2 regions of the Pseudoalteromonas sp. OF7H-1 genome follow, and region 1 is predicted to be linked to the other one. Evidence: predicted binding sites of a transcription regulator. Region 1 holds the regulator's gene; the other holds the start of a gene.
What was found. The regulator LexA, encoded in region 1, represses DNA repair genes until DNA is damaged. The targets are predictions, from matches to a motif close to TACTGTATNNNNATACAGTA.

Region 1 (5,597 bases):
CCTTCAACACCCTGATCCATATAACGAAAAGAATAATCGCACCAAGTGTGACATGGAAGCCATGAAATCCTGTCAGTAAAAAGAATGTATTACCGTAAACCCCCGACTGGAGAGTTAGCCCCAGATCTTGATAAGCGTGAATATACTCTTCCACTTGCAAGGTTAAGAATGCGACGCCAAGTAGTACTGTTAATCCTAAGAATGCCTTCACTTTCGCCCTTTGCTCTTTTTCTAAAGCTACGTGAGCAAAGCTTAGGGTTACTGATGATGCTAATAGAATAATCGTATTGATCAGCGGAAGTCCCTGCCAACCCATAGCTTGAGTGACAGTTCCATCTGGAGTTGTGAGCAATGGCCATACAGCTTCAAATTGAGGCCATAAAACCTCGTTGGTGCTGGCGTTATTACTTGCACCGCCTAACCACGGCACAGCTATCATTCGTGCATAAAAAAGTGCACCAAAAAAAGCAGCAAAAAACATAACTTCGGAAAAGATAAACCATCCCATTCCTTGCTTGAACGAACGATCCATTTGGGCAGAATATAATCCAGTTTGAGATTCTTGGATCACATTCCTGAACCAACCAAAAATCATATAGATCAGCACAGCAATACCCACGAGCAGTAGCATTACTCCACTATTACTGGTTGATTTAAGTTGAATAATCGTTAGGCCAGCGCCAACAGCGATAAAGAAAAGTGCAAAAGCCCCGACGATTGGCCATGGACTTTGCTCAGGCACGTAATATTTTTCTTGTTCATGGTTCATATTTGAACTCCTCTCGAGAAGCTAGCATACTCAGTCCATCACTGTCTTGTTTGCTAACTCGCTCTGTAATATCAAACAACGTATATGAAAGTGTGAGTTCCTCAACATCACTTGGGAGCTCCGTATCTACATAAAACCTCAAGACAAACTCAACTTCTTCTTTGCCTTTCATTGGTTGCTGATCAAAACAAAAGCAGGCCATTTTGTGTAAATACTTTGCCGCTTTCCCTGGAGACACTGAAGGGATCGCTTGCAACACACGCTCACTATCACTCAAGTTTTTTGCAATGAATTTGACATCGGTTAGCTTACCGGGTTGAACTCTAACCGAATGCTCGACTGCATCGACCTTAAATGGCGCCTGGCTTTGACTATGCGTTGTGAAGCTCACATCTACTTGTCGACTTTGTGCAATTGACTCGCTCTGCTTTGCGATTTCCATGGATGGCTTACCATTTAGGCCTGTGACATCACAAAAAACGTCATATAGAGGAACCAGTGCAAAGGCAAAAGCAAACATACCTAGCGTCAACAAAATAAGCTTCTTAAGCAGGCGACCATGTTGCATTACTTAATCTCCGGTGGCGTTGAAAAGGTATGATAAGGAGCCGGAGATGGTACTTGCCACTCTAATCCCTCAGCCCCATCCCATACTTTCCCAGAAGCCTGCTCTCCACCTTTTATACATTTATAAACCACTGCAACAAACAACAGTTGAGAAAGACCGAATGCAAACCCTCCGATACTAATGATCGCGTTAAAATCAGCGAACTGTAGAGCATAATCAGGGATCCGCCTTGGCATGCCAGCAAGACCAACAAAGTGCATTGGGAAAAACAATACGTTCACACTAACCAAGGAGAGCCAAAAGTGAAATTTAGCCAATTTGATATCAAACATGTGCCCTGTCCACTTTGGTAACCAATAATATGCGGCGGCCATTATTGAGAATATAGCTCCCGTAACTAACACGTAATGGAAATGCGCGACAACGAAGTAGGTATCGTGATATTGGAAATCTGCAGGCGTAATTGCTAACATCAAACCGGAAAATCCGCCAATTGTGAAAAGTACGATAAACGCAATGGCAAAAAGCATGGGTACCTCAAAACTAATAGCACCTCGCCACATTGTAGCTACCCAATTAAAAACCTTAACGCCAGTAGGCACTGATATGAGCATAGTTGCATACATAAAAAACAACTCACCAGCTAAAGGCATGCCCGTAGTAAACATATGATGAGCCCAAACGACGAACGACAACAGAGCAATTGAAGCGGTTGCATAAACCATTGATGCATAGCCAAACAGTTTCTTTCTTGAAAATGTCGGTACTATCGTAGAGATTATGCCGAAGGCAGGTAATATCATGATATACACTTCAGGGTGACCAAAGAACCAGAATATATGCTGGAACATAACAGGATCACCACCACCTGCTGCATCAAAAAAGCTCGTTCCAAAGAACTTATCAGTCAATACCATAGTCACAGCGCCAGCGAGTACGGGCATAACAGCAATCAGAAGAAATGCAGTTATCAGCCAAGTCCAGACAAATAAAGGCAACTTCATCCATGTCATACCTGGAGCTCTAAGATTGACGATGGTCACGATAACGTTGATAGCACCCATAATAGAGCTAATGCCCATTATATGGACCGCAAAAACAAAAAATGCAGTATTGTCATTGCTATATGTTGTAGATAGTGGCGCATAAAAAGTCCAACCGAAAGCAGGCCCGCCACCTTCCAAAAATAACGACATCAGTAAAATTGCAAACGCAAAAGGGAGTATCCAAAAACTCCAGTTATTCATTCTCGGTAGCGCCATATCAGGAGCACCAATCATCATTGGGATCATCCAGTTGGCAAGGCCTGTAAATGCGGGCATTACTGCGCCAAATACCATTATTAGTCCATGCACTGTCGTCATTTGATTAAAAAAGTGTGGATCTACAAGCTGTAACCCGGGTTGGAAAAGCTCGGCGCGGATCACCATCGCCATAGCACCACCAATCAAAAACATGGTTAGTGAGAACAATAAATACAGTGTTCCAATGTCTTTATGATTGGTAGTAAACAGCCAGCGCTTTAAGCCTTTTGGAGCTGTATGGTGTGAATGTTCTTCTACGATGGCACTCATTACTTACCCTCCTCTAATGCATCTATCTCACGCTGTATTTCGCTTGGCTGAATAACATCGCCGGTGTCATTACCCCAACTATTTCTTTTATAGGTGATAACCCCCGCTATCTGCTTGATTGTTAATTGCTTTGCGAAAGATTGCATCGCAGTTCCTGGGCGACCTAAAAGTAGAATATCTATATGAGCTTTAATATCTCCAGTGACGACTTTACTCCCTTTCATTGCAGGGAAGACACCTGGTAGCCCAAGCCCGGTTGGTTGATGGCAAGCTGCGCAATAAGCCATGTAAGTTTGTTCACCAACCTCCATTAACTCTTCTTTCGAAAGGGTTTGTTGGGCAACTGCTTGTGACTCAGCCTCTGCTTTTGCTTTTTCAGCTTTAGCATCGTTGAGCCAACTATCAAATTTATCGGGACTTACGGCCTCGACAACGACAGGCATAAAGCCATGATCTTTGCCACATAATTCAGCACATTGGCCTCTGTAAATTCCTTCATCGTTTACCTTTGTCCATGCCTCATTTATAAAGCCCGGATTGGCATCCTTCTTCACCGCAAAATCGGGCACCCACCAAGAATGGATGACATCATCTGAGGTCATCAAAAAGCGAACTTTCCTATCGGTGGGAATAACTAAATGCTTATCAACTTCAAGCAGGTAATTTTCATTTTTTTCTTTGAGATCACTAATTTCATCTTTCGGAGTAGAGAGCAAAGAATAGAACTCAACATCATGCCCCATATACTCATAGTGCCATTTCCACTGAGAGCCTGTGACCTTAATGGTCAGATCAGCTTTACTCGTGTCTTCCATAGCAATAAGCGTTTTTGTGGCTGGTATTGCCATACCAATGAGTATCAGGAAAGGAATTGCTGTCCAAAGTATTTCCACTTTGGTGCTTTCATGAAATTGCGCTGCAACAACGCCTTTTGACTTTCTGTGTTTTATAAGCGCCCAAAACATAACCCCAAATACAATAACCCCAATGACGCAACATATTAGAAATATGGTCATGTGAAGCTCATACACTTGATGACTAATGTCTGTAACACCTTGCCTCATATTGTAAGCGCTGTTAGCAAGTGAGGGCATGGCGATTAGCACTGCGATGAATGCTACAACTAATCGACAAATTTTCATTTGACGTCTCCTTCAAGACAACTCGCGGTTGTCTTTTGTTATTATTGGATGACTGTCATATTGTCTATTTGTACATAGACTTACTGCACGACTATTAACCAATTAGTCAAAAAACAAACAAATTGCAAGATTTTTGAGAAGACCGACTTTAGAATCAAAACTGGGGACTATAGGGGGTAAAACAAAGAATGATGAAAAATAGTGTATAAATATCAGAAAACTAAAAATATTACTAAATGATTAAAGTCACTATAATCATCCTACTTTCACATAGTTAGAAAAGTTAATTATCACTTTTTAAACAAAATATAGTTAAAGCAAGCGCAACTTTATATTTAACGCTACACTCGCTCTCATAAACTACATCCAGTCAGCACTTCGGATAACGCCGACAGCTAACCCTTCAATGGAGAAATTTTGATGCTCTAGATCCACTTCAATCGCTTTAAATTCTTCATTCTCAGCATGTAATAAGACTTTCTTTCCTTTCTTTTCAAAGCGTTTAACTGTCACGTCCTCTTCTACACGAGCTACTATCACTTGGCCATTTTCAGCCACTTTAGTGCTGTGAACGGCTAGTAGATCACCATCCATAATGCCAATATCCTTCATGCTCATACCATTAACTCTCAAAAGATAATCAGCATTAGGTTTAAAAAAACTCGCATCTACATTACAGTGGCTCTCTACATGTTGCTCTGCCAGAATAGGCTCACCAGCAGCAACACGGCCAATAATAGGTAAACCAAGTTGTTCGGATTCATCCTCTACAAGTCGAATCCCTCGGCTTGCGCCAGGGACCATTTCGATAACTCCCTTTTTCGCAAGCGCCTTAAGATGCTCTTCCGCTGCATTTGCACTCTTAAAACCCAAAGCATCAGCTATTTCAGCACGAGTTGGAGGCATGCCAGTATCTTTTATGAATACTTTTATTAATTCAAAGATTTGTTCTTGTCGTTTTGTTAGAGGACGCATTAACTGGTGTTCCATACAGTGGTTTATTTACTGTAAGTATATACAGCTCAAAAAAAATCGCAAATGTTTCTTTATTCGACATATTTTAAGTGTGTTTGCTAATAGCATTAATTAGAGCACCATTAAACAAGAAGTGAAGTCTGTGCCTCAGAGCATAACCTACGACTCTACGCAATAAGAAATAGATTATTAAGATTTAGGGCTGACTAACCACCACCTACCATGTTGCACTATGCTGATACTGTGGTGGGAGCGAGTTCATCTCGCGAGGTTTTCTATATCCCAAATAGCAAAAAACCCGTTGCATTACTGCAACGGGTTTTGATGTACATGGTTTTTTCCGGAACTTCATTGCAAGCCATCGGTGGGTAAACCACCTACCATGTTGCACTGTGCTGATACTGTGATAGGAGTGAGTTCACCTCGCGATGTGTTGATTGGCTTGCGAGGTTTTATATCTCAAATCTCTATACCCCAAACAGCAAAAAACCCGCTGCATTACTGTAACGGGTTTTTATGTACATGGTTTTTGCCGGAACTTCATTGCAACCTATCGGCGGATAAACCAC
Region 2 (5,597 bases), on a different contig from region 1:
TATTGACCTCGGCAATGGTGTATTTCAGTACCACGACTGATGGCGTGAGTGTAAAGGAAATCTTGATTTCAATATTTTTGCTGCTCACCGCTCCCATCTCTGGATATATGCTGATTAAGTCAGCAATACATCACCGCTTGCCAAGTAATGAAAAGACGACTGGCAAAGACAAGATAAAAAAATAGTGCTTCGGCGCTATTTTTTTATCCATCACTTTATAATTTATTCCTCAAAATACACCGCCTAAGCATCATAAATTTCAGTACGTTATTAAATTTTTTGCTACAGTTAAAAAAGACTTCATAGTCGCCGATAAAAATAGGGGTCACTCGTTTTATCAAGTTGATGATGAACGTGCAGTGCAATTTGTTTGCATACTAAGTCTAAAAACTGGGAATGTTATGAAACAAGCTTCGATTAAAAACAAACTCTTATTCTTTGTAACAGCATTAGTAACGAGTTTGGTTGTTATATTAGTGACAACAATGTGGTTTCACCTTGCAGCGGAAAATACCAAGCAAAGTGAAGGGGTCCAACAAGCGATTTATGATGAAATATCCCAAGGCCTTATCGCTAAAGGCAACCAATATGGGCAACGTGTGGCTGGCTTTATCAATGAAGCCTATCGTGTTCCTTATACTTTGGCGGGTGTACTATCTCATACCGCCACACAGGATCCTCTGAGCCGTGAACAAGTACAAGAAATTGTCAATGGTGCGCTAAAGCAAAATCGCTTTGTGTCTTCTATGTATGCACAGTTTGAACCGAATGGTTACGATGGCAATGATGCCAGTAATCAAGGTGGTTCGAGTCACTCTGTGCCGGGCGCTGGTACCTTAGAGCTCTACTTCACTCAAGAAGCCAATGGTCCGATGCAACAAAAAGTTGAGTCGGCAGAAGAAAAATATGCCGATGCAATCAATGAATTTGGCCTACGAGAAGCCGAGTGGTATCTGTGCGCAAAAGATAAAATAGCGCCTTGTATCATGGAGCCCTATTTATATGAAATTTCTCCGGGCAACAAAATGCTGATGACCTCATTGACCACGCCAGTCGTGGTCAATCGTCAATTTAGAGGCTTAGTGGGCGTGGATGTAAATTTGCCGATTTTTCAAACTATGGTCGACGAGCTCTCAAACTCGCTTTACTCAGGAGCCGCTAAGGTAACCTTGTTAAGTGAGCTGGGTCTTGTTGTGGGTTCTAGTCACTACAAGAATTTAGCCCGCCCACTTGCTGAGTCGACAAAGTCAGATAGGGCTGAGGTGTTAAAATCGCTGCACACAGGTTCAGGGATTAAAGAGCTTGGTGAAGATTTAGTCGTAGCAGTACCTATCAACATTGCGTTACCAAACACCACTTGGTCTCTGGTAATCGAACTGCCTAAGGCAATTGCACTGAGTTCTGCTACAACGCTGCAAAGTCAGCTGGAGGAGTCGACAAACTCCGTTGGTCGCTGGATGCTTATTATCGGTATTGTTATTGCTGTTATTGGCATTGCCATTGCGGTGGTATTAGTGAACACAATTATCGGGCCGCTTACGCATATTCAGGAGCGGGTAGAGAACTTAGCTTCTAGCGAAGGCGATTTAACGCATGAGCTAGAAGTGAGTCATCATGCTGAGTTGATTGCCTTGGCGCATGGCTTTAACCGCTTTACTGATAAACTACGAAAGATGATTGATGACCTCAAAGGTCTTGCTGAATCTTCCTATGAGCAGTCGCATCGAACAACAGAAGCCGCGATAAACATCAAAAACAAAGTCGCTAATCAGCATTTGGAAATAGATAGCGTAGTTACTGCAATTAACGAACTTAGTGCAACCGCTTCAGAGGTGGCTCGGGCGTCGGAAAAAGCGGCTGCAAGTACGAATCAGGCCGCTGATCAAGTTCAGCAAAGCGAACAAAGTATCATTAAAACAACTGAAACGGTGCAATCAATGGCGGATCAAGTTATTGATGCAAAACAAGCGGTCGTGAAGGTATCTGAGCGCAGTGATGATATTTCCAAAATACTAGAAGTGATCAGAGCCATTGCAGAGCAAACTAACTTACTGGCCTTAAACGCAGCAATTGAAGCGGCAAGGGCGGGGGAGCAAGGACGTGGTTTTGCGGTTGTTGCCGACGAAGTTCGAGCTTTGGCGTCAAAAACGCAGGCCTCGACGGACGACATTAGTAAACTAATAGACAACCTACAGAGTGAGGTCGCGAATTCAGGTCGGATCATTGAGAGCTCTGTGCAGTTAGGTGAAGATGCAGTAAGTTATTGCCAAGAATCGGCTAGGTTAATGAGTACGTTAGTTGCTGAGTTGACAAGCATTTCTAATGAAGTAACACAAATTGCGACGGCTGCGGAAGAGCAAAGCATGGTTACCGAAGAAATTAATACAAATACAACGGGCATTTCAGATGCCGCTGCTGAGCTTTCGAAGTTCGCAGATGAAGTTGAACAAGCGGCCAGTTCAATGACGCTGATAGTCGAACAAAAACACAAGCAACTTAATTTATTAAGAACGTAAGTTTGTTGGTTTGCAAAGAGACTGGAGACAGTCTCTTTGCAGCTATGGCGTTTTTCGTCAAAATTCACTATGATAACTGTATCTATATACAGTTAAGCTAATCATGAAACTCTATATCGCAGAAAAACCCTCTTTAGGTCGAGCAATCGCCGATGTCTTGCCAAAACCACATAAAAAACAAGATGGTTATATAGAAGTTGCGAATGGTGATGTGGTTTCTTGGTGTATAGGTCACCTGTTGGAACAAGCAGAACCTGAAGACTACGACGCCAAATACAAAAAATGGCAGTTCCATGATCTACCAATTGTGCCGACTCAATGGCAGTTCAAGGCAAAGCCAAAAACAAAAAAGCAGCTTAGCACTTTAAAAAAGTTACTCACAAAAGCCGATGAAATCTACCATGCTGGAGATCCTGATAGAGAAGGGCAATTGCTCGTGGACGAAGTATTTCAATTCGTAAATTTGCCAGAGCGGAAAAGAGCAACGATCCGACGTTTGTTGATCAGTGATTTAAACCCTCAAGCGGTGAAAAAGGCTTTGGCTTCGACACGTTCTAATCAAGAATTTGTTCCTTTAAGTGTATCTGCACTTGCAAGAGCTAGAGCGGATTGGCTATTTGGGATGAATTTAACCAGAGCATTTACGTTGGCCGGGCAAAAAGCGGGAGTGAATACCGTTTTGTCGGTTGGCAGAGTGCAAACTCCGGTACTTGGTTTGGTTGTTAGGAGAGATTTAGAAATAGAGAACTTTGTATCTAAACCATTTTATGAGGTGATTGCACATATCAATAAACCAAATTGGGGAGTTTTTGAAGCTAAGTGGGTACCAAGCGAAGCATGTAAGCCCTATATGGACGAAGATGGGCGTGTTCTGGTTAAAGCCTTAGCCGAAAACGTTGCGGATCGGATCAGTCAAAAGCAAGCAACAATAAATAAGGTTGAAACGAAACCAAAAAAGATAAACCCGCCGTTACCCTATAACCTTTCTTCTTTACAGATTGACGCAAATAAGCGCTACGGTTTATCAGCTCAGCAAGTGTTGGATATTTGTCAGGCACTCTATGAGAAACATAAACTGATCACTTACCCTAGATCAGATAACCGTTATCTACCACAAGAACACTTTGTTGAAAGAGAGCAAGTCATTGCGGCTGCTAATCACAATCAGGGAATAGACAGTAAGTTTATTAAGTTAGCTGATATGAATCTAAAAGGAGCGTGTTGGAATGATAAAAAGGTAGAAGCGCATCACGCCATCATTCCAACCACTAAAAAGCTCCGCAGTGCTCAGCTTGGGCATAGAGAGTTGCAGGTCTATCAACTTATCTCTGTACAGTACCTTGCGCAATTCTTTCATCCCTACCGCTACAACGAAACTAAAGTGGAGTTGGAGATTAGTGGTGGTCAATTCAAAGCACAAGCGAAGCAAATAACAGATCAAGGATTCAAGATACTGTTTAAAGGTCATGAGATAGAAAAAGAAAGCCTATTGCCGAAGTTACAGGTGGGAGAGCAACTTTTATGCGAGAAAGGTGAAGTTAAAGAAAAGCAAACCCAGCCGCCAAAGCATTACACTGAAGCCACCTTATTAGGTGCAATGACAGGTATTGCACGGTTTGTTTCCGATCAATCTATCAAAAAGGTATTGAAAGACACTGACGGGCTTGGCACTGAAGCGACGCGGGCCGGAATTATTGAGCTTTTGTTTAGACGGCAGTTTCTTAGACGAGAAGGTAAGACGATTTATTCTACGGCGCTGGGAAAAGCATTTATTCAAACCCTACCTGAGTCACTTTCATTACCAGACAGAACTGCGCTCTGGGAGTCATTGCTCGGAAAGATCGCCAATAAGGAAACGTCGTATAATCAATTTATGCAACCGCTTTGTGATGAGTTAGGTGGATTTATTGACAGCGCTCAGTCTATCAATACGAATGCACTGAAAGGTGTTCCTGTACCTGCATTTAAAAAACGTGGGGCAAGAAAGGGGAAATTTACCCGAAAGAGAAAGCCAAGCTCTGCATAATTGTTTTCTTGGCTTGGTTGTAAATTCAGATAGTGTCACTATATCAACCATATTAATTACTCAGACAGAAAATAGAATATGAGCAATAAAATCCAACTAACCCCTGAAAACATTCAGCAAGTAATAACCGATCCAAATCCAGAGAAAGTGTTATTGCTGACCTTTTATAGCAATCAAAATCCTGAATGTGTTCAGCAAGACCAAATATTGGAGAGGATAGCGGCAGCTTATAGTGAGCATATAACCGTAGGCGTTATTGATTGTGATGTCCAACAAGCTCTGGCATCTCAACTCGCTCAGCAAATTGGTTTACAAGCTTTGCCAACGATTGTGATTTTAAAAGGTGGTGCGCCAGTAGATATGCTGGCAGGGGCAAAAACAGAAGAAGAAATTAAAGAAGCTTTGTCTGAGCATTTACCATCACCTGAAGTTATTTTACTTGATCAAGCGAAGCAGTTCCTCGCAAGCGGTGACCTAAATAATGCCTTTGGTTATGCGAAAAAGGCATACGACATTGACAGTAGTAACACTCGGGTTAAGTTGGTGTTTGCGGATATCTGTATGCAAATTCAAAAATTTGATGAAGCTCAAGCGTTATTAGATTCTATAAATGAAGAACAGCGAGACCCGTATTACCACAATTTAGTCGCTAAATTGGCGCAAGCTGCGGCTGCACAAGATTCACCAGAGGTAAAGCGTCTAGAGCAAGCGGTGGAAGCTGAGTCTGATTCATTAGACTTACGTTGTCAGTTAGCTCAAGCTCAGTTAGATGTGGGTAAAAAAGAAGAAGCATTGGCAAGCCTACTTATGGTGCTTAAGAAAGATATGAACTACGGTGAAGCCAAAAAGGGATTTTTAGATATTATTGCTTCGCTTCCTGATGGCGATAGTGTTGCTTCAGCATATCGACGAAAGCTATATAGTCTTCTTTACTAAAAGAATTGATAGTTGAATACCAAGATGCAGGTGAAAATTTCTTCAACTGTATCTTGCATCCTCCCAAATTTGATCAATACTTATGATCCCTTCGCGAAAACTGGTGACAGTTTTATGAA

Region 2: a site for LexA is predicted at 2,591-2,610, ahead of MHN30_RS17135 (DNA topoisomerase III). Genes of this name have one in related genera too.

Annotation. Positions count from the first base shown of each region.
Region 1 covers NZ_JAKRFX010000026.1:52,873-58,469, forward strand. The annotation lists gene MHN30_RS22540 (cytochrome c oxidase subunit 3) at 1-769, opposite strand, end outside; gene MHN30_RS22545 (cytochrome c oxidase assembly protein) at 759-1,337, opposite strand; gene ctaD (cytochrome c oxidase subunit I) at 1,337-2,911, opposite strand; gene coxB (cytochrome c oxidase subunit II) at 2,911-4,053, opposite strand; gene lexA (transcriptional repressor LexA) at 4,414-5,028, opposite strand.
Region 2 covers NZ_JAKRFX010000014.1:141,178-146,774, forward strand. The annotation lists gene MHN30_RS17125 (Na+/H+ antiporter subunit G) at 1-185, shown strand, start outside; gene MHN30_RS17130 (methyl-accepting chemotaxis protein) at 402-2,516, shown strand; gene MHN30_RS17135 (DNA topoisomerase III) at 2,620-4,542, shown strand; gene MHN30_RS17140 (tetratricopeptide repeat protein) at 4,621-5,478, shown strand.